3 regions of the Marinomonas foliarum genome follow, and region 3 is predicted to be linked to each of the others. Evidence: predicted binding sites of a transcription regulator. Region 3 holds the regulator's gene; each other region holds the start of a gene.

Region 1 (7,851 bases), 610 kb from region 3:
TTTTCTTCTTAGTTGAAAAATCAACTGGAATATTGTGCTTCTCGCAGTACGCCATTAGAGTTTCACGAGACGTTAAGTCCCATTCACGCCAAGGGGCAATCACTTTAACACCAGGTTTCAATGCATAAGCACCAAGCTCAAAACGTACTTGGTCGTTACCTTTACCTGTTGCGCCGTGAGAAATCGCATCAGCGCCTGTCTCATTGGCAATCTCAATCAAGCGTTTAGCGATCAAAGGACGCGCAATAGACGTACCTAAAAGGTATTCGCCTTCGTAAATAGTGTTAGCACGGAACATAGGGAAAACGAAGTCACGAACAAATTCTTCGCGCAAATCTTCAATGTAGATTTCCTTAATACCCAACGCTTGAGCTTTAGCGCGAGCTGGTTCAACTTCCTCACCCTGACCCAAATCAGCGGTAAAGGTAACCACTTCACAGTTATACTCTTCTTGAAGCCACTTCACGATTACCGAAGTGTCTAGGCCGCCCGAATAGGCAAGCACTACCTTCTTCACGTCAGACATTATCTCTATTCTCCTCAACGAGCTCGCGCTCCCACGCCAATGCCTTCAAACCAGTACATGGCGGCGCAAATAATTTAAAAAAGGGGCTGTAAGTGTAAGATTTCGATTCTTGCTTAGCAAGTAAAAAGCCCCGTTTCACGCAGATAATTCCGCTAAAACGGGGCTTTTTAAGAAATTAAAGACGAACGGAAAACTTATGAATCAACTTGCGTCATTTTTTTCCAAACGAATTGTCACACGTCGGTTACGCTCTCGACCTTGGCTGCTATTATTGCTAGCAGATGGATAACGCTCGCCATGATATCGCGAAATGATTTTTGCCGCAGGCACGCCTTTTTCTAACAAATAAGCCGTAACTTTTTCCGCACGAACTTTGGAAAGCTCACGGTTGTCTCGACGAGAACCGATAATGTCGGTGTGACCATCAATATAAATGTATTCCACCGTAGGATCCGACGATACGTACAAAGCCACCAGATCCAGACGTGCGCGAATACGATCTGTCAGATTTACGCCATTCGTCGGAAACAAAGCCGCTGTTCTAGCGATCTGATCGTAGTTAACGGGTAACAAGCTAGCTAAACAACGTCTAAATTCATTATAGGCTGGCGCAAAGTTAATATTAGACAACCCTACTTCCACGGTTTCGCGGTTATTTTCCCATGCGGTACCTGCAACCACGGGATGACGGCCTCGGTCCAAGCTGCTAAGCATACGCTCAGCTACCTTACCACCAACTTCAACAGTTAACCCGTATCCAGGATAAGGAAGAATATCTAAGGTTTCTGGTTTAGTGCCCGGAGACCAATCTGGCGCTTGCGACAGGATATACACCTGACCTGGGCCTAATTTTTCATTTCGTGGCTGAAGAATAAACTTCATCGGCTCGCCTGCTTCTTTGATAAAGTGGCCTTCACCATAATTAGGGACTGGGTGCGTTAAACTGCACGAAAAAATATCCCCCGTAAGCAACCATTCAGAATTCGTAATTCCGGATTGGTAATGGGTTATGGCATTGGCTTGTGCAAAGGGAGCACAAGCCAGCAATAAAAAAGTGGTGCGAATTAGAAGTTGTTGGGGAATTCCCATTTAGACATCTCGTTCAAGCATTATCAAATGTGTTATGATCCGATCCTATTGTATACCGTTACTGTTGATCAAGCGGCAGAATTAAGGACCTTCTTTTGTCAAACCATGAAATCAAAGATAGATTCCGCGGCTTCCTACCTGTTGTTATCGACGTAGAGACCGCAGGCTTTAATCAAAAAACAGATGCTTTGTTAGAAATGGCAGCCAGTATCCTAAGAATGGATGAAAATGGCGACTTATATATCCATGAAACATTAGAGTTTTTGATTAAGCCGTTTGAAGGCGCAAACCTTGAAAAAGCAGCGCTAGACTTTACAGGCATAGACCCTTTTGCACCCGATAGACAAGACATGCCAGAAAGTGAAGCACTTGGCCAAATGTTTAGCAAAGTTCGAAAAGAGCTAAAGTCTGTTGGCTGTAAACGTGCCATTCTTGTTGGTCATAATGCCGCATTTGACCACGGTTTTTTAAACGCCGCCATTGAGCGAGTGGATATAAAACGCAATCCATTCCATCCTTTTTCTAGCTTTGACACCGCCAGTTTAGCCGGTTTGGTGTTTGGACAAACAGTATTAGCAAAAGCCTGTGAAGCAGCGTCTATTCCGTTTAGCAACGCAGAAGCACACTCTGCCAAATACGATACCGAAAAAACCGCAGAGCTATTCTGTGAAATGGTAAACCGTTTAAAACGCCTTGGCGGCTGGCCACTGGTTGAAAACGAAGCAGAAAATAGTATGGAAGCTATTTTCCATTCAGGAAAATAGCGCCATAATAAAAACGGGCTGATTCATTCATGCCCGTTTTCTCTGACCATTATGTGGGCAAGCTTATGCAAGGAAAGCGAATTTTATATTTAATGCTAGGGTGGTTTTCTCTCATCACTGGCATTATTGGTATTTTTCTCCCCTTACTCCCCACTACACCATTGGTGCTATTGGCGGCGTGGTGCTTTTCAAAATCCTCCGTACGTTTCCACACTTGGCTCATTGAGCATAAGTTTTTTGGACCAATAATCAATGATTGGCAATCTTCCGATGGTATCCCCAAAAAAGCCAGAAACAGAGCCATCATTTTTATGTGGGCAGGAATGGCCATTTCGATCTTTATTGTTTCGCGTATTTGGGCGACGATTGGACTTGTCTTTATTGGTCTGTGTGTGACAACGTATTTATTACGCTTACCTTTACGGTCTGAAAGTAAAAATATTGCCGAAGAAAAAGACGAAGAAGCTTAAACTATTCACCTATTACTTATTTTTTAAAAGGCACTTTATTCTATGACACGCCGACATTTTCGACACTTTGTCTTTTATCCTTTTGCCGCTTTGACAGGTTTAATCACCCTCACTTGGTTAGTCACGCCATTTATTGCGGAATATTACCTAAAAAATTACTTCCAAGAACAAAGTGAAGATCTCACCGTCGGCAAACTATCTGTTGATTTTTTTCCGCCCAAAATAGACTTAAAAGACATCGTCATTAATAACAAGAGCCAAGACACACTCACATTAAAGCGTGCCATTGTTGAAGTTGAAATATGGCCACTCTTCACTAAAACTGTCCATATATCACAAGCTAAGATCGACGGATTAAACTTGCTAGTCACTCAACAAGAAAAAGACTGGATAGTGGCCGGTATTAATACGTCGCAATTCGCCACACCAGAAGATCAACAAGAGCCAGATCAAGAAGTCACTGACACAGAACAAACTGAAGAAAGCACCAGTACGCCTTGGTCTATAAAACTACCTACTTTCACCTTCACTGACAGCCAAGTCAAACTGTCTCGTCAACCAGATTTAAACGTTCCAGCACAAGCTGATACGCTTACCATCAGCAATTTATCCATCGAAGGTTTATCTGGTCAGGAACTGACATGGGAAGGTGACATTGCACTATCAGCCTTATTGAATGACACAGCATTGTCATTAGACAGCCAATTTGACTACTCACCAGAACAAGCCAGCGCCGACCTTTCTATCCAAAATACACGTATTCTGATAGAGAGCTTTCGTCACTTTCTACCTGCGCCGTACCATGAAGGAAAAGGACAGTTGGAGTTAGAAGCTAGCCTACAATTTTCACAACAACTCGTTAATAACTCACCTGTTTTTGATATTAAAAATCTTTCGCTGAATGCTCAAATCAACAACCTTGATTTGCCATTAAACGAGCAAGACAAAGCCACCACAAAGTCCACATCACTGGCACTTTCAAAAGCCAATATCCATTTTGTTTCTGCTGAGCAATTAACGGCGATAGGTACTTTGGACCTCCAATCCAGCCAGTCATCCTTTGCCCAAGGGGAGTTGCAAGCACAACTTGAGAAACTGGCCCTAAACGTTCCCTTTGATGTTTCGCGAAATAATGCGGACTTAACCGCAAAAGGTAAGCTAGATATGCAACTGGACATGCCAGCTTTTGCGCAAGCAGACCTTAACGCAAAACTTAATAGCGTAAAACTAAGCACACCCTTTGATGTAAAACAAAATGAACTAGGCTTAACCGCAACAGGCGATCTTGATGTGCAGCTAGGCAAATCACTTATTACCCAAGCGCAACAACAAGTAGAATTTAACGACCTAACACTGAAAGCACCTTTTGATGTCAAACAGGATGAAGAAACTGGTCTGACGGCTAACCTTGCCTCTACCGAGCTGGGCTTAAATGAGCTTGCTCTGTCACTAGACAGTCTTGCCGTCCAGAACAAACAATTGCGAATAGCCTTGAACGAAGTAGCTTTTTCAATGGATTCAACAGAAGCTATGACAGCCTCTTTGATTGCTGACGTACAAAGCAATGAACTAACTGTTCAGCAAGCGGGAAATACCGCCAACTACGACGTATTCAATCTATCTAATACGCTAGCATTACAAAAAGACAGCGACAGCCTGTCGGCACAAAACTCTAAACTGTCGATCGATATTAAAGGATTAAATGCCACCCAAAGTGACGAGAAACATGTTTCCCTTGGTGCTGCAATCCTGACAGCAGATCAGCTCAATGTCGATCAAGCAGGTCAAGAAGCACCACGTGTAGAAGGTATTAACCTTAACTTCAGCAGTGAATCTCTAGACAGCAAGTTAACCAATAATAAGCGCATTGCTTCATGGAAAAACGCGGATATCAACAGCCTTTCATTTACCCAACAAGACAGCGACTTTGAGGCTTCCTTATCACAATTAAGCATTATGGATTTCACTTTCTCAGAACTTATCAGCGCACAAAATGATAAAACAGTTTTACCCGCGCTAGGCCATCTAAACAGCCTTAAAGTAGAGCGATTAAAAGCCAACCAAGATGGTGCAGATATCAAAAAAATCACCGCAGACGCGCTTGATATTAACTTAATGCTGGATGCTCAACAGAATATTGAAAACCTGGTGTTTACTGAAGCGGAAGAGCAAAAAGTCCCTACAGAAAACACTCAAAAATCACAAGTACCAAGAGTCGAAGACGCTAAAAGCACACTTGAAAACGAACAAGACACGGCCTTTAAAGCACCTTACTACGTCATTCTCGACGCATACGATACAACAGGAAAATCTCGCTTTTACTTCCAAGATAAAAGCATTTCTCCCATGCTAAAACGCGCACTAGACATAGAAACATTGTCTCTGCGAGACCTAAATACCACGAAAAAAGACCAAGCAACTGTCTTTGCTTTTAAAGCTCGCAACGGCAAATATACAACATTACAAGCCGATGCGACTATTTGGCCACTTGCCGACAAGCTAACGTTAAACACTGAAGTTGTGGTGAACGAGGCAGAATTACCGCCCTTCTCTTCTTACATCGCCAATGTCCTAGGTTATCAAATTGATTCTGGGCAATTGGATTTAGATCTCAAACTCAATGCAAAAGACGGCGTTTTAAATGGCAGCTCAAACATAGTACTAAGGGAGTTTGATTTAGGTGGCCGCCAAGAAAGCAACTCAGTAATGAAAGCCGGTGCCGTACCTCTGAATATTGCCGTTAGTGTATTGAAAGACAGAGACAACAATATTGATTTGAATATCCCGCTTTCTGGTGACATAGAAAACCCTGAGTTTGGCTGGACAGATTTCTTATTCTTACCAGTTAAAAAGGCGCTTTATGCCGCCTCTAGCACCTATTTGATGCAAACCTTCATTCCTTACGCCAATGTCATTAGCATCGCGCAGTTTGCAGGTGATCAGCTACTAAAAATTCGTGTCGAACCGTTAATATTTGAAGCTGAGGACGAACAGTTAAATGACGCTCAAGACGCCTTCCTTGAACAACTGGTAGCGCTAATGAAAGACAAAAAAGACAGTCAGCTAAAAGCATGTGCTATAACAAGCTACCTTGATTTAGGTCTTGAGAAACCACCCGTGTCCATCGACCAAGACACCAGAGATGAGGCTATCAACTTAGCGCAAAAACGCGCAGATAACCTAAAAGACTATTTGGTCAACGAAGGTATCGCATCTTCTCGTGTCTACCTATGCACACCTGAAGTTGACCTTTCTCGAAGCAGCAAGCCAAGAGTAGAGTTAAACTTCTAACACTTCTCCCAAAACACAACCGCAGTGGCGCGAGCCACTGCGGTTTTTTTGTCAAAAAAAAGCAAATCCCCCAGCAAACTATGGACTCTTCCATAAACTGAATGCGTCATCATTGAAATTCACCAATAACAAGCCATAACTATTTAAGGAAAGTCTGACAAGCATCAAGTGCACAACTGCTTAAGTAGGCTAACCTAAACTTAAAGTAAATACTTAAAGGAGACAGTTATGCCGATTGAAGATCATGCTCTGGTAAACGAATTCCCTGAATTCAAAGAGGATATCCATCAACTAAAAATGGATGATGCGCATTTCAGGAAACTCTACGACGAATATAACCATCTCACCAAATCTGTCGAAAAAATGGAGCAAGAAATCATTCCTGCGAGCACTACAGAAGAAGAACAGCTGAAGAAGCAGCGACTTCAGCTAAAAGATACGCTTCAGGGCTATATAAAAGCCACCAGACTAGCGGCTGAAAAAGCCTAGCTAATCCTCTGGCAGAATGGCTTCTATTATTTGCTGTTCTGCCTCTTACCTTCCTTCACAGCACACGCTTTCAGCACCATCTCGCACTATCGTATGAGAAATGAATACTGTCTTGATATAAAAAAGCACATCATTTGTATTTTGAAACTTTTGTAAATTTATTCTCATTTGTAAATGAATATCATAAACATTAACATACGCAACTTACTCATTTACTCTTGGTTTACCTATGACATTAAGAACCACCTTAATGATGATGCAAGCCTGTGGTGCGCTTGTTTTTTCTACTGTGATTTTTGCTGAAAATACCGCAAATGACATCACACAAGACAGTTACCTCAATGATGGAGATAACAACGTTAAGGATGGATCCAACATAGAGCTTCAGACACTTCAGGTAAAAGGCCGCGCTCTGTCTTACTACAAGGAAGATGAAGCAGCACTTGCTACTCGTACCTCCACGCCGATTGATAAAACGCCTCAGTCTGTTCAAGTGGTGACAGAAGCCTTGATTGAAGACCAAGCCGCACGACAAATCACCGATTTGTATCGCTCAATATCTGGCATGTCACAAAACAACGTATCGACAGTGACGTTACGAGGCTTTAGCCAAGATGAAGTCTTGTACAACGGCCTTAAAGGCGACCCATTTGGTGACTTCTCTATTCCTCAACTGTTTACCATTGAGCAAATACAAGTCCTCAAAGGCCCATCTGGCGCAATCTACGGTGCAGGGGAACCTGGCGGTGTCGTAAACTATGTGACGAAAAAACCGACGTATGAACAGAAAAACACCCTCAAAGTCAGCGCGGGTAATAAAGACTTTTTAAGTGGTAGCATCGAATCCTCTGGCCCAGCTAATGAAGACGCCTCGCAACGCTACCGTGTTGGTATTTACTCCGACGGTCAAGATTCCTACCGAAACAATGTCGAAGAAGAAAACCAGATTATTGACCTTGGTTATGCCTGGGACATCGATGAAAACAACACTCTTACCGTTCAATACACGGACATTCACCAATACATTTCTGGTGCCCGTTTACGCGGCATTCCAACCGATGACGATGGCAACTTCTTAGCCGATACCTCATGGAACAATAACGAAAAATCCGATTACCAAGAGCTTGACGCGCAAGTCTTTCAGACTCGCCTAGACCACAGCATCAACTCATGGCTGGACAGCAATGTCTCGGTTCGTTACTTCGAAAACACCGAAACCCAG
Region 2 (7,851 bases), 1.6 Mb from region 3:
TAGTCGGTGTTTGTGCGTTCAATCTCGGACCATCAGATGCTAAAAACAGATCCGCTTTTAACGATTCTTTTTGCTCACGACAAAAGAGCTCTAAACCTTTAGAGCCAACCTCTTCACTCATCTCAAATAGTATTTTAACGTTGTAGCCCAACTTACCGTGACGAGCATCCAATACCGATTCGAGCGCCAACAGGTTAATCGTATGCTGACCTTTGTTATCCGCTGTACCACGCCCAAAGATCTTTTCTCCGATCTGCGATAATTCCCAAGGATGAGTACCTGCCTGCCATAATTCTGTCTGCCCATTAGTAACATCACCATGACCATACGTTAACAGTGTAGGTAGAGACTCATCTTCGATACGTTTAGCGATTAGTAGTGGCGGACAAGACGCGATGGGGTTTGGAAATATTTCGCACTCAAAACCTAGTTTCGCTAAGGTCGGCTGAATTTCGTCTGTTAAGTATTTCATCAGTTCAGCACTGGCACCTGGGTTTTGACTTTCTGATGCAAACGCTACTCGACGCGTCAACGTTTCGATAAACTGGCCGTTCATAATGGTTGCAACCGCTTGCTGTAAGGCTACTTCACGACTATCTTGACTAACTACTTGAGACATTACCTCTCCAAAATACAAGAATTTGCTATGGTATTTAGCTTAAGTTGTAATAAGCTTTACAACAATTATCAAATACATAACAAAACCTTCCATAAAATAGAAAGCTTATGAATGACATCTCGTTAAAATATTTTCATGCGGTTGCTAAAACAGGATCACTCTCTGCTGCTTCAGAAGAAATGCACGTTGCCGTCTCTGCAATCAGCCGACAAATAGCCCAATTAGAAGAAAAGCTTCAGCTAACTTTATTCGAGCGTAAAGCACGAGGGATGGCACTCACGCCAGCTGGCGATATTTTATATACCTATGCACTACGCAATACATTGGAATTTAAAAATGTGATGTCGGAAATGAAGGGCATAAGCAATATCCAGCAGCAATCTATCGCACTGGCCTGCCCAGAAGGTATGGCTTGGGACTTTCTTCCCCATATCATTACACAATTTCGTTTGGAGTATCCTAGCGCTCGATTTTCTTTGCAGGTCGTCGACTCAAGTAGAGCTACACAACTAGTGAGAGACGGCAGTGTAGATGCCGCATTTACTTTTAACTTACAACCTGAGCAAGGTGTTGAGGTCTCTCTGCAAGTCCCTTCTCCAGTTGTGGCTTTGCTCTCAAAAAAGCATCCTTTAGCTAGTCAGCAAGAAATCAGCATAAGGGATTTAACCGAGTATCCCATCGCAACATCTGAACCAGGAACAACACTGAGTTACTTGTTCGAAATAGCTTGTCATATTGAAGGTGTGCAAGTCATCCCAGCGTTGTCTAGCAGCTCTGTAGGAGCCATATATACTTTTGTTTGCGAGAGTGACAATGCCATTGCATTATGTGGTGAATTGACGGTTGCTAGACGTGCTCAGAATGATGGACTGGTTATTCTTCCGATCCGCGATCCTTCATTGGCTCAACGCAGCCTTCAAGTACAAATCATGTCGAGAAGAAAATTACCCGTTATCGTAAGGTATTTTTTAAGTCACCTTACCGAGTCGCTTAAAAAGCAAGGCTGATGCTTCATTGGTACCAATATTCGCCTACAGCCCATAGCGCTCGATTTTCTTAATCAACCCTTGTCGGGAAATACTCAGTTGCTTGGCGGCTTGGGTGCGGTTGCCTTGGTTTTTTTCTAAGGCTTGGGTAATTAGTCGAATTTCAAGGTCTCGAACTTGTTCGTCTAATGAGGCATCACTTATCGGCGAGTTCGCAGTGGTTTTACAAACGGCTTCGCCACTAGGATAAAGCAGCTGAATGTCTTCCACGGTAATTTGCCCTTGTGGGCAAATAGACGCAACACTTTCTAGGGCGTTTTTCAATTCACGGACGTTACCTGGCCATGACTGATCTCGAAACCATTGCATCGCCTCAGGACTGAGCTGTAACGGTTTAATTTGCTGACTTTGCAAACGCTGTAGAAATGACTGCAGCAATACTGGAACATCTTCGAGTCGCTCCGACAACGCTTGGGTTTCAATATTGACGCCTTTAATGCGGTAATACAGATCTTCTCGAAAACTGCCTTCTCGAACCTTTTCAAGTAAATCTGCATTGGTTGCGGAAATCACCCGAATGTCGATGTATTTCTGCTCTCGACCGCCCACAGGAAAGAAAGTGCCTTCTTGCAGCACTCGCAGCAATTTGACCTGCATAGCCAGCGGCATTTCACCAATTTCATCCAAGAATAAAGTGCCACCATCGGCCAAACTCAACAAACCAACTTTGTCTTTTTCTGCCCCAGTAAACGCGCCTTTCACATAACCAAACAACTCACTTTCCAATAGATCAGCAGGGATAGCACCGCAATGCACAGAAACAAACGGCTTGGACGCGCGATGACTCAAGTCATGCAAGGTGCGGGAAATCACTTCTTTGCCTGTACCAGATGGCCCAGTCACTAAGACACGCACATCTGTCGGCGCAATTCGTTCCACCAGCGCCCTGACCTTTTGCGAACTGATTGAATGACCAATATACGCCGACGCCCCTTGGGAAGAATGACTGATTTTTTTTAGCTGAGTCAGCTCTCGTTCTAAAGTGGTTTTGGTAATCGCTCGACGCACTACTACCGCTAACATATCTGGATCAATCGGCTTGGCAATAAAATCCCAAGCGCCGAACTCAATAGCTTTAAGCGCCAATTCTCGATCCGCATGACCAGTAATAATAATCACTGGGCGACCAGTAAAATCGTCCATAGCACCCAAGGTGACTTGTGGATCAAAACTCGGCGGCATGGAAAGATCCAAGAGAATCAGGTCCGCATCAAACGACGCCAAAGCATTCCGCGCTTCATCTAGGCTGCCCGCCGTTTTCACGTGATAATCTTGATTAGCCAACCAGCGGCTCGCCAGTTCACGAAAAGCAGGTTCGTCATCAACCAATAGTATTTTATTTTGAGTCATGGATTTCTCTATTTGAAATAGCAGTGCCAGAAAAATGGCGAGGTAAAATAAGCTCGAAGGTCACAGGCCATGTCGAATCAGAACGATGCTGAATCTTCCCGCCATGGGCATCAACAATACGGCGTACAATGGCTAAACCTAGCCCGCTACCGCCTGCTCGCTTAGTCACAAAGGGTTGAAACAAGGCTTCACCTTGTAAGCTTGCATCGATTGCTGGCCCGTTGTTGTGGACGCGAATCACAAGCTGTTGGTCCTCTTCTTCGGCTTCAATAAACAACTTACCATCGGGCGTGGAGCGTAAAAAAGACACGGCGTTATCAATGAGATTAATAAACACCTGCTGTAGTCGTTGGGGGTCAGCATCCAGCTCAATCGATTCATCGATATCTAGCTCAAACGCCACACCTTCTAGCTGGGCTTGCGCCAGTACGCTAGCAATTAATGATCGCAATGGTGTGGCAACAATTTGCAATGACAAACCACCGGAATAGACCAACATATCGCTCACCAAACGATCCGCACGTTTTAGCTGAGTTTGAATATGCTGGCGCGTTTCGGCTGGTGCGTCATAAGCCGCCATGGAGATAATATTCAGAGGATTGCGCAGCTCATGGGCCATCGCTGCAGACAAACTCCCCAGCTCGACCAGATGCTGTTCGTCCATGCGTTTTCGTTCGGCTACCGCCAGGGCCAACGAGCGTTCAAGCAAACCACAACTGGTCGTGAATAAAGACGCAAACACTTCCGCCGTCAAACGCATACCTGGGCTGGCATCTTCCCAACCGATTAATACAAAGTGCCAATCAGACTCCGATCGAAACACTTGTATGGCCAATGCATTATTCTGCTCATCTACCGAGTGATCGCCGTGTTGCAATTGAATCGCTACATTTTGTCTTATTTGTCGCGAAAGTAACTGCTCACCAACACTTGTCAATTCTGTCCAATACTGAGCCTCTTTCAATTGCGTTGACCAAGTATCTAATACCGCTTCATTTAATGAGGCTCCGGGATAAATCAGCCGAGAAATTAAGCGACTCAAGGGCTGATATATCAGCGCAGCTACCACCAAGATCAGCAAGGAATACAACCAGAGTTGCCAACTGGGTACATTGGCCAGCGCCTGCAAACCGATACGGCCAGACACCACACTAATTACCGCGATCACACAGAGAATCACCAACATCATGGCGACCCAAAGCAAGGCCCGATTAGCGAACGCATTAACCGATAAAATCTGATAACGCACCACTGCATAAACCAGCAGTAGTAGATACGTCGGCAGCAGTAACATGGGGTAAGGGAACCAGCTAATGCCGAAAGAAGGAAACACAAAGCTGGTCGCCAACAACAAGCCCCACGCACCAACGCCAAACATGGCGAGAATCGATCGTTTCTTGTTGCCAGAATGACGATACCAACCAAACAGCAAAACACCATGAGCCAAGATGCCGATCAACACGGTATAAGCGAGATTCCACGCCCCGGCCTCGGTAAAAATAAAAAAGGAACGTGTATCCAAGGTACTAATTGCATCGCCCGCGCCTATCCACCAACTCTGTAACACCACTGCGAAACTAGTGAGATAAAACCAAGGCACCGCACGATATAAATGCTCAAGCATCGGCTCTTTAACGGGGACAGAGTTCACAAAACGAATGGCAAAGTGTAAAAAAAAGGTCGGCATCAGTGGGTTGGCGAGAATGATATGAATGCCAATTTGCTCGTAGCCTTGGAACAAGACCACATGCCCAAAGCACCAAATCGCCATCATAATGGCAAAACCTGCCAAGGCTTGTAGGTCACTTTGTTTTCTGGCTCGCCACAATAACCAGACCGCGACCAATACGCCGCACACACTGGTCACCAACATGGCCACTTCAAACATCAGGGAAAGTGTCAAAATCGTAAACCTCGTTTACACCTAAAAGTGAGAAAATCGTAAACCTTTTTTACACTTCATGCAAAGACGAAAATTTTTCCTTTAAAATCAATAGTATAAATTTAACTAATAATTGGCCTGTCCCTTGCTGTAGGTAAGGCAACCTTGATTTAAATCAAATCATTTTCAAATAACAGGACAAGCATCATGAATACTGGATTTTTAATGACCGAAATCATCGCGCTTTTTAGCATTGTTGGCTTAGCCCTATTACCTCTGGCTTTGCAGCAAATGCGTACGCTAAGAGTTAAGAGAAACGCCTAACCTTATCTATATATCTCTTAACGCTTATTGATTCCCAAGGGAGCCATTATGGACCTCGACGTCGCCATCTTATCTCGCATACAGTTCGCCTTTACTGTGAGCTTTCACATTATTTTCCCCAGCATCACCATTGGTTTGGCGACGCTAATTGCCATTTGGGAAGGCTTATGGCTCAAAACACACAACCCTTACTACTTGCAGCTCGCCAAGTTCTGGATCAAACCCTTTGCCATTACATTCGGCATGGGCGTGGTGTCTGGCATTGTCTTGTCCTATGAATTTGGTACTAATTTCTCCAAATTTTCCGAAATGACTGGGGCTGTGATTGGGCCACTGATGGCCTATGAAGTGCTCACAGCTTTCTTCATGGAAGCTGGCTTTCTTGGCGTTATGCTGTTCGGTTGGCAACGCGTTGGACGAAAACTGCATTACTTCGCTACTCTCACCGTAATGGTAGGTACTTGGATTTCAGCGTTTTGGATCATTGTAGCGAACTCTTGGATGCAAACTCCAACAGGGCACAAAATCGTCAACGGTAAATTCGAAGTCGAGAGCTGGATGGAAGTCATCTTCAATCCATCTATGCCTTACCGCTTCACTCACATGGTGGTTGCTTCGTTAATCACTGCGACTTTCGTGGTAGCAGGTATCAGTGCTTATTATTTGCTGAAAAAGAAAAACATTCCTTTTGCAAAAAAAGGCCTGTCCATGTGCATGTGGTTTGCCTTGGTGCTAACGCCACTGCAAGCATGGATAGGTGATATGCATGGCTTGAACGTAAGAGAGCATCAGCCCACTAAATTGGCGGCCATGGAAGGTATTTGGCCTGCGGAAGAAGCAAACGTTCCTCTACTGCTATTCGCTATGCCCAATATGGAAACCGAATCAAACGATTATCAGGTTGGTATTCCTAATCTTGGTAGCTTGATTTTGACTCACTCTTGGGATGGTGCAGTACAAGGCTTAAAAGCCGTTCCACCTGAAGATAGACCGAACGTACCACTAGTGTTTTGGTCTTTCCGCGTCATGGTTGGCATTGGCTTTGGTATGATGGGCATCGCGGCGCTAGCGCTCTTGTTACGTCGAAAAGGCCGCTTGTATGAAAACAAAGCCTTCTTATCTCTGGTGACACTCTTTACGCCGATGGGAGTCATTGCGGTGCTGGCAGGTTGGTATGTGGTGGAAATTGGCCGTCAGCCTTGGATTGTCTATAACCTCGTTAGAACGTCAGAGATCGTATCGCCACTTCCTCCGGAGCGTGTGCTCTTTACCTTGACCATGTTTGTCATCATTTACAGCTTACTGATCGGTGTTTATCTCTACTTTATGCGTAAGTTGATTAAAAAAGGGCCGCCTTCCATGGAAGCGCTAGAACAACAATTGATTGGTATGAAAGCGCCGGGCTATGCATTGGCTTGGGTAAAGTCGCTAACAACGAAAGAACAGCAAGCAAACGATCAAACTTCACAAGCACAAGGAGATAAATGATGGATTTGGCTTTTTTCTACTTCCTCGTCTTAGGCTTTGCCATCTTTATGTACGTGCTACTCGATGGCTTCGACCTAGGGATTGGCATTCTCTACCCTTGGTTTAACCAAGAAGGCGAGCGTGATCATTTAATGCGTTCTATCTCACACGTTTGGGATGGCAACGAGACTTGGTTAGTCTTTGGTGGAGTCGTCTTGTTTGCCGCCTTTCCAGCGGCTTATGCGGACATTGCCTCAATATTTTATCTACCCATCATGCTCATGCTGTTTGCTTTGATCTTTCGCGGTGTGGCGTTCGAATACCGGTTTAAGTCCGATACCTCTCGACCTTATTGGGATTTTGCCTTCAGCGCAGGGTCTGCTATTGCGGCATTTTGCCAAGGCATGTTGCTAGGCTCAATCGTTCAAGGCGTGCCAGTCGGTGTCGACAGTTTATCTAGCCTGCATTGGTTAACGCCGTTTTCTATATTGACTGGCTTTTCCGTAATGGCTGGCTATGCACTATTAGCCGCTTGTTATCTGTTTATGAAAAGCCGTGGCCGTATTCAAGAGCATGCAGCGACATTGGGCAAACAACTCTTGATTATCACTATTTTGGCTATGGTCATTGTGAGCTTGTGGACAGTGGCTAGCCAAGTGGGCATTCGACAGCGCTGGTTCTCTGGCTTGAATTTCTTGTGGCTATCGCCACTGCCTATCATCACCTTGGTGGTCGCGGTGTTGGCTTGGAAAGATTTAAACAGCCACGCCACAGGAACCGTTCACCACGAAGGTCGACCTTTTTGGTATGCAGCAACACTCTTCTTACTGGGTTTTGCAGGGCTTGTCGTTGGTTTATTCCCTTACTTAATACCAAGACAGTTAACCTTTATGGAAGCAGCATCGCCAGACAGCAGCTTGCTTTTCTTACTGCCAGGTATATGCATCTTCGTGCCCTTGATTTGTGCCTACACTTTATGGGGTTATCGCGTCTTTGCCGGTAAGGTGGAAGATTATCAGGAGGGTTACTAATGTCACTCAAAAGCCTGAAAGAAAAAGCCGCCAAACTCAAATCGTGGCAATGGTTTTTGCTGCTGTACGGCATCGGCTTTATTGCCATATTAACCGCATCTTATGGTATTAAACTGCTAATGACGGGATTGC
Region 3 (7,851 bases):
ATTGAAGATGGTGACAAGGTAATGGTATGTTTATCAGGCGGTAAAGATTCTTATACAATGCTGGAGATTCTTCGCAATCTGCAAGCAAGTGCGCCGATAGACTTTAGTATTGTCGCTGTCAATTTAGACCAAAAACAACCTGGCTTTCCTGAGCATATTTTACCTGCTTACTTGGAAGAATTGGGTGTTGATTACCACATATTAGAGCGCGACACTTACAGTATAGTAAAAGAGATTGTACCTGAAGGAAAAACCACTTGTGGGTTATGTTCAAGATTACGTCGTGGCTCGCTATACGGTTTTGCGGAAGAAATTGGTGCTACTAAAATAGCTCTTGGTCATCATAGAGATGACATTCTTGAAACCTTGTTTTTGAATATGTTCTTTGGTGGCAAGCTCAAATCTATGCCGCCTAAGCTATTAAGCGATGATGGCAAACATGTGGTTATTCGTCCTTTGGCTTACTGCAAAGAAAAAGATATCGAAGCCTTTGCTGTCATGAAAGAGTATCCAATTATTCCCTGTAATTTGTGTGGATCACAAGAGAACCTTCAAAGACAAGTTGTAAAAGACATGCTTCAAAAATGGGAAGTTGAATTCCCAGGTAGAACAGAAACTATGTTTTCTGCAATGCAAAACATTGTCCCTTCACACTTAGCAGATACAGAGTTATTCGATTTCAAAGGCTTGAAGCAAAACCCTGATGCTTTGAACAGATTAAACATTATTTCGTTATAGGATTTTAAAAATGAACATTACTTGTAAAACACTATTATTGACCGCTGGTATTTTAGGCGCATCAGTCGTAAACGCAGCGTCGACTGCTGGCGTAAGTTTAACTAACGAAACAGTAAAAGGTGATGTTAATTTTGACATGGGTACGTTCGGCGTAGACGCTGGCGTTGCTTATGACAAAGATGAAAGTTTCACAGCGACACACATTGGCGTTAACGTACAAGATGCAGACACAAGTGGACCATTACAAGTTGGGATTGGTGCTCGTGTATATGGCATCGATGCGGACGTAGAAAATGATAGCGATTTATCTATGGCACTTGCTTTAGGTGGTTGGTACCGCTACACACTACCTCAAGCAAACCGAATCAGCATTTATGGATCTATTTACTATGCCCCAGAAGTTTTATCTTTCACAAACTTAGACCATATGTATACCTATGAATTTCGTGCTGAGTACATGACAATGCGTAATGCCCGTGCATACATCAGCTATGGAAAAACAGTTGCAGTTTATGATAACAATAGCCGTGTTGAAGCGAATGAAGGCTTTGCAATCGGTGCCATGGTTGATTTCTAATAGTTGTAAGGCTCTAACACAAACTAAAAAGGTGGCTAAAGCCACCTTTTTTCTATCCTTAAAATGCTCAAATAGCGATATCAATCACCATCATAAGCACAAAGGCTAAACACTGGTATGTTAGTGTCTCGTAGTTTTTGACTGCCGCCAAGGTCTGGCAAATCAATAATTGCTGCAACCTCTTTAATATTCGCACCTTGTGCTGACAGTAATTCTATTGCGGCGAGAAGAGTTCCACCTGTTGCTATTAAGTCATCAAACAATAAGACTTCATCACCTGCTTTAACCGCACCTTCTTGTATTTCTAACTCAGCCTCTCCGTATTCTAAGGCATACTTTTGTGAAATAGTCTTGCCTGGCAGCTTGCCTTTCTTACGAACCAAGATCAGTGGTTTTTGTAATTCATACGCAAGAACAGCAGCAATAAGAAAGCCACGAGCATCAATACAGGCAATGTGAGTAATATCAGAAGAAATATAGCGATGCACATAAGCATCCACAACCATTCTCATCCCTTTTGGGTCACTAAAAATGGGAGTAATATCCCGAAAACTGATGCCTTGCTTAGGCCAGTCTTCTATTGTTTGTATTAGTGACTTAACGTAAAAATCATCGTAGAGCATTATGGTATTGCCTCAATATATCAATCAAATTTGACTGATTTTACCACAATCACTCGCAACCCCAACGAGTTTTTGCATTTCTGGGAAATCAACGATTTCAATCTCTTTACCATCGACATGTATCAACTCATTTTTTTGAAAACGAGTAATAACACGACTAACCGTTTCTACCGCAAGCCCTAGATAATTACCAATCTCTCCACGAGACATAGACAAACGAAAAGAGCTGGCTGAGTATCCACGCTTTTTAAAACGGTTAGATAAGTTCAGTAGAAAAGAAGCCACTTTTTCATCTGCGTTCTTTTTACCCAAAAGCACCATCATCTGTTGATCATCAGATATTTTACGGCTCATAACTTTAAAAATTTGATGTTTTAAGGAGGGGATTTGTGATGAAAGCTCTTCTAGATGACTAAACGGAATTTCACATACGGTCGTAGTCTCAAGTGCTTTTGCTGACACAGGGTAGGCTCCTGAATCAATTCCACTTAAACCGACCAGCTCGCTAGGACAATAAAAGCCTGTAATCTGCTCTTCTCCAAAGGAGGTAATGTTAAATGTTTTTAACGTACCTGAACGTACAGCATAAACAGAATCAAAGGCCTCACCTTGGCGAAACAAGAACTCTCCCTTTTTAAGGGGTTTTTTACGCTCAATAATCTGGTCTAATCGATTAATATCTTCATCTGCAAGTGCGATTGGAAGGCAAAGTGCGCTCAAACTGCAGTTTTGGCACTGTGAAGTGAGCGTACTGTTAAATCGTGAGTGTGTGTGTGTCAGTGACATATCAATCTCCCTGATATTAATTCAAATAACTTTTGAGAATTTTACTGTGCTATTTAAATGCTTATCGAAAACCATACAAATACAGCGAATAAGCAAGCGTCCACGGCCTGTGATCTTAATAGTGGTCTGCATTCCACTTCGATCAAACTCCAACATTCCATCCTGAAGCATGGGAGTTAAGCTATCTATTTCCTGTGAGAAATACTTATCAAAATCAATACTAAATTTTTGCTCAACTAACGTCATGTTTAACTGAAACTGTGATATTAGAGTCATGATGACATGATGGCGTATTCTATCATCACAGTCACTAATATATCCCTTAGCAATAGCTAACTGACCTTTTTCAATACTACTCCTATAAGTAGGTAAGTCAGTATAATTCTGAATATATACGCCATTTAGTTCACTAATTGCAGAAACACCAAATGCGATTAAATCCGTGCCCGCATGTGTAGTGTAGCCCTGAAAGTTTCGTTGTAATTCTCCCTGTTTTTGAGCTATGGCTAGTTCATCATTCGGTTTTGCAAAATGATCCATACCAATGTATTCGTAACCAGCGGCCAATAAGTATTCTATGCTCATTTTAAGCAAATCAAGCTTCATACTAGATAAAGGCAAAGAGTCATCACTTATGCGTCTTTGAGCGCGAAAACGATCAGGTAAATGTGCATAATTAAACAAAGAAATCCGCTCTGGTGATAATGAAACAACCTGTTTAAGCGTTTCTTTAAAGCCTTCAATAGATTGATAAGGCAAGCCATAGATTAGATCGAAATTAATCGATTTAATGCCTAACTTCCTAGCGTCTTCAACAAGGCTTTCAACCATACTATAGGGCTGTACTCTATGTATTGCTTTCTGAACCTTATGATCAAAGTCTTGGACGCCAACACTAATTCGGTTGATACCCATTTCAGTCAGTAGCTCAAGTTTTGAGTAGTTAATCTCTCTAGGATCGATCTCAATACTGTAATCCTGTGAACCATCATTAACCAAATTGAAATATTGTTTGACGCTATCAAATAATACTTTAATAAGATCTTCTGTCAGGAAAGTAGGGGTGCCACCACCAAAATGGAGCTGTGTGACCTTCCTTGAGTCATCAAGCATAAGACTACGCAGTCTCATTTCTTCACCTAACAACTCAACATACTCTATCCCTTTATCGTATTGCTTAGTGACAATCTTGTTACACGCGCAGTAGTAACAAAGGTGCGCGCAAAATGGAACATGAAAATACAAACTAAGATCTGCTTCCGATGGCATTAACATCTTGTCAATCAGCGCTATTTTGCTGATTGAAGCGTCAAACTGTGGAGCAGTAGGATAAGAGGTATAGCGAGGCCCAGATAAATCATACTTACTAATAAGTGCGGAATCCCAGATCATTATTCGTTCCTATTAAAATTTCTAATAGGAATTCTACTCTTTCAAGCAAGAGCTTATTCTGACACAGATCAATAGTTATCTTCCTGAATGTTGAAAAAACCGACTTCAATTTCTATAAAAAATTGAATTTAGTTCTAACGCTAAGATGAATCTGATTTAATAGTGGCTTTTAAGCATGAAAGTATGAAAACACTCCCTATATACTTTGCTCATGGGGCTGGAGCAGGTCATAAAAACGACTTTTTAGTACGCCTTTGCAACGCCCTTAATGAGCAAACCAAACAAGTCGTACATCCTGTTACTTTCTCATATATGGCAGAACAGGAGCGTACAGGTAATAAAAGGCCACCACCGAACTTCAAGTCTCTTATCCCAGAGTTTGAACAACTTATCGAAAATGAAGACGCATGTGTGGTTGCTGGCAAATCGATGGGAGGGCGTGTAGGCACTCAATTGAGTCATCTGCCTTGTGTCAAAGCGGTTATTTGTTTTGGCTTCCCCTTTTACCCAGCTGGCAAGCCTGAAAAAAATAGGTTGTCGTTTCTTGAAGGGTTAAAACAACCATGCCTTATTATTCAAGGAACAAGAGATCAGCTTGGTTCTCTAGATTGGGTGAGTCGACAGTCATTGCCTGATAATGTCGAAGTTCTATGGATTGAAGGTGCTGATCACGACTTCAAAACCCTTAAAAAGCTCAACAAAAGCATAGACGATACCATTCTAGAATTAGCAGCACACACAAAAAAATGGCTCGAACTTAATACCTAATCAAAGGGAAAACATTATGGAACACCAAGCACTGCTTGATGCAACTGATTTACTTTGCCCAGAACCCGTTATGATGCTGCATGTTGAGATGCGAAAACTCACTGCAAAAAATGTACTCAAGGTTATTGCAACAGACCCATCAACAACAAGGGACATCCCTAAATTTTGCCAATTTCTTGGCCACAAGCTTATGAAACAAACGCAAGAGGGTGATATTTACTATTACTGGATTGAAAAAAAAGAAAGCTAACTTAAATAAAAAAGCCCAGATCAAAATCTGGGCTTTTTTGCTTATTAAGTGAAGTAGGGGAATTAGGCTACTTTCAACTTTCTTGAGTGCTCTTTATGTCCAAGAATGGCACTTTCATAAGTCTGTTCAAAGCTAGAAAAGCCAACATCAATATCCAACCTTAACTGACGAGCCACATCACTTGATGACACTAGGCCACGAATGGCTTTTGTTTCTTCATCAATCACTAATAAATGCTGCAGCTTATTGTTACGCTGGCTAAATAAAAGTGACTCTATATCTGAATGCTGCAATGAAGTATAGGACAAAGCAAGTAGCACCTCCTTTGATCTCATTAAATCAGCAACCATCAGTTCAGAACGATCAAAACCATTTGCAACCTGTTTGATAAAGACATCTTCAGACAGATCCTCCAAGCTGACAATACCGACAAAATGGTTATCGGCATCAACCACTATTTTCATGCGTACGTGCTCTTTTCTCATTAATTGCACCAGCTCATCGGCACGAGTATTAGATTCAATTACCCGAGGCCCCGCTTTTTGAAAGTCCGTAAACACAGTGACGGCAGGAGAATAGATATTAATGTTTTCAATAGTAGCAGGCCATGTAAGTTCATTTACACTTTTTGTTGATACGTAAGTTAATGTTTTCATGATAGATCCCCAATAAAAAATAGTTAAATAAAAATAGGGTGAGTTATATCAATGAAAATGGCGGAGCTCTTGGATTAACATTACGAATAACTTTGGCACTGGCAGCAAAGGCATCAAAAATGTATGAATTAGATTGGAGAAGTGGGGCGTTAACATAAGATAAACTTAAAAATAAGCAACCTTTATCTGATCCAGTATCTTTGTCAGGAGTAACAACCTCATGACAAACCTGCTCAACTGTAGGCTCTAACCATCGAAACTGGTTTACTTCTTGAGCATTTGCACGCTGAGAGATCGTCAGAATAGACGATACAATCACTGCAATGATCATAAGTAATTGAGTTTTCATTGGAATACCTAAACATTAAATTGTCTACTTAATATAGGCTTGCTTGAATTTAAATCCCAGTATTAATTGCAAAATGCCGTGTATTTACACTATCTGAAGGTTTGTCAAAAAATTGTGGCCAGTGCAGCATTGCTTATTACAGGCCATAAGTAAAACGCCAGCTTATGCTGGCGTTTTACTTAATTCATATCACCTTAAGCTTTATGACAGATGCTTTAGTAAAGCTTCTACACTTTCTTTAGCATCACCAAATAGCATACGAGTATTTTCTTTGAAGAACAGAGGGTTTTCAACACCAGCATATCCTCGGCTCATTCCTCGCTTAAGAACGATTGTCTGTTTACCGTGCCAAGGTTCTAACACTGGCATGCCGGCAATAGGGCTATCAGGCTCTTCATTCGCTGCGGGATTAACAATGTCATTTGCCCCAATAACGATAGATACATCGATGTTTTTAAAATCATCATTGATCTCATCCATCTCATAGACGATATCATATGGCACCTTAGCTTCAGCTAATAAAACGTTCATATGACCGGGCATACGACCCGCTACTGGGTGAATACCAAAGCGTACATTCACCCCTTTATCACGAAGCTTCTTGGTGATTTCATACACAATATGCTGTGCTTGAGCTACTGCCATACCATAGCCAGGTAAAATCATCACTTCTTTCGCATCAGCCAAGGCTTGCGCCGCTTCTTCAGCTTGAATTTCGATAATAGTACCTTGCTGCTCAGCGCCTGTAGTACCGCTTGCTTTGTTGACCTTGCTTCCACCAATGCCACCAAGAATGACATTTAGGAACTTACGGTTCATAGCACGACACATGATGTAGCTCAATATCGCACCACTACTACCAACCAATGCACCAATAACAATTAGTAAGTCGTTACCTAACATAAAGCCCATTGCCGCGGCGGCCCAGCCGGAATAGCTGTTTAGCATAGAAACCACGACAGGCATATCTGCACCACCAATAGCAATGACTAAATGCGCCCCAAAAACAAAAGCCAATAAGGTAATTATCGCAAGATAGTTCATGCCTTCTGCTGCACCAACCTGAGCAAACTGCACAACCAAATACACAACAGCAATACAAATCAGAAGATTAAGTAAATGACGAGCAGGTAATCTAAGCGGCTTGCCAGAAACCTTGCCACTCAACTTTAGATAAGCAACTAAAGACCCTGTAAATGTTACCGCACCAATAAACACACCTATCGCTGTCTCTACATCATGTATGCGTTGAGCAACCAAAGAATCATATTGCCCATGGCCTAATGCATTCGCAAAGCCAACAAAAACAGCAGCCAAACCAACTAGGCTATGGAGAATAGCCACCAGCTCTGGCATTTGTGTCATTTCAACGCGTTTGGCAAGCAACCAACCAATTAAACTACCGGGTACTATGCCGAGTAGCAGCAATTCATAGTTATCAGTTACGGCACCAGCAATAGTGATAACAACTGCGAGAGCCATACCCAACATGCCATAAATATTACCGCGTCTTGCGCTTTCTTGATGACTTAGTCCAGCTAAGGCCATGATAAACAACGCACTAGCCCCTATATATGAGGCTGTCATTATTCCAAAGTTCATTGTTTATCTCCTATTTACGGAACATTTTTAGCATGCGATGTGTCACGGCAAAACCGCCCACAATGTTGATGCTGGTAATAAAAATCGCCATCGCAGCTAGAATAGATACG

Evidence for each region. The regulator FNR, encoded in region 3, switches genes on or off when oxygen is low (the NO sensors DNR and NnrR bind a similar motif). The targets are predictions, from matches to a motif close to TTGATNTANATCAA.
Region 1: the regulator FNR is predicted to act here: its motif matches at 6,295-6,308, upstream of JSY38_RS03490 (HP1242/YdcH family protein).
Region 2: the regulator FNR is predicted to act here: its motif matches at 5,063-5,076, upstream of JSY38_RS11660 (cytochrome ubiquinol oxidase subunit I).

What each region holds. Positions count from the first base shown of each region.
Region 1 covers NZ_CP070273.1:747,768-755,618, forward strand. The annotation lists gene JSY38_RS03465 (argininosuccinate synthase) at 1-526, opposite strand, end outside; gene JSY38_RS03470 (flagellar protein MotY) at 728-1,615, opposite strand; gene rnt (ribonuclease T) at 1,711-2,379, shown strand; gene JSY38_RS03480 (YbaN family protein) at 2,409-2,849, shown strand; gene JSY38_RS03485 (DUF748 domain-containing protein) at 2,892-6,140, shown strand; gene JSY38_RS03490 (HP1242/YdcH family protein) at 6,369-6,629, shown strand; gene JSY38_RS03495 (TonB-dependent siderophore receptor) at 6,859-7,851, shown strand, end outside.
Region 2 covers NZ_CP070273.1:2,517,330-2,525,180, reverse strand. The annotation lists gene JSY38_RS11680 (M20 family metallopeptidase) at 1-619, opposite strand, end outside; gene JSY38_RS11675 (LysR family transcriptional regulator) at 727-1,626, shown strand; gene JSY38_RS11670 (sigma-54-dependent transcriptional regulator) at 1,651-3,015, opposite strand; gene JSY38_RS11665 (sensor histidine kinase) at 3,002-4,918, opposite strand; gene JSY38_RS11660 (cytochrome ubiquinol oxidase subunit I) at 5,270-6,709, shown strand; gene cydB (cytochrome d ubiquinol oxidase subunit II) at 6,706-7,719, shown strand; gene JSY38_RS11650 (hypothetical protein) at 7,719-7,851, shown strand, end outside.
Region 3 covers NZ_CP070273.1:137,645-145,495, forward strand. The annotation lists gene ttcA (tRNA 2-thiocytidine(32) synthetase TtcA) at 1-738, shown strand, start outside; gene JSY38_RS00685 (YfaZ family outer membrane protein) at 749-1,315, shown strand; gene JSY38_RS00690 (adenine phosphoribosyltransferase) at 1,396-1,938, opposite strand; gene fnr (fumarate/nitrate reduction transcriptional regulator Fnr) at 1,963-2,724, opposite strand; gene hemN (oxygen-independent coproporphyrinogen III oxidase) at 2,746-4,116, opposite strand; gene JSY38_RS00705 (alpha/beta family hydrolase) at 4,300-4,884, shown strand; gene tusA (sulfurtransferase TusA) at 4,901-5,134, shown strand; gene JSY38_RS00715 (CBS domain-containing protein) at 5,197-5,790, opposite strand; gene JSY38_RS00720 (hypothetical protein) at 5,834-6,139, opposite strand; gene JSY38_RS00725 (NAD(P)(+) transhydrogenase (Re/Si-specific) subunit beta) at 6,341-7,741, opposite strand; gene JSY38_RS00730 (Re/Si-specific NAD(P)(+) transhydrogenase subunit alpha) at 7,752-7,851, opposite strand, start outside.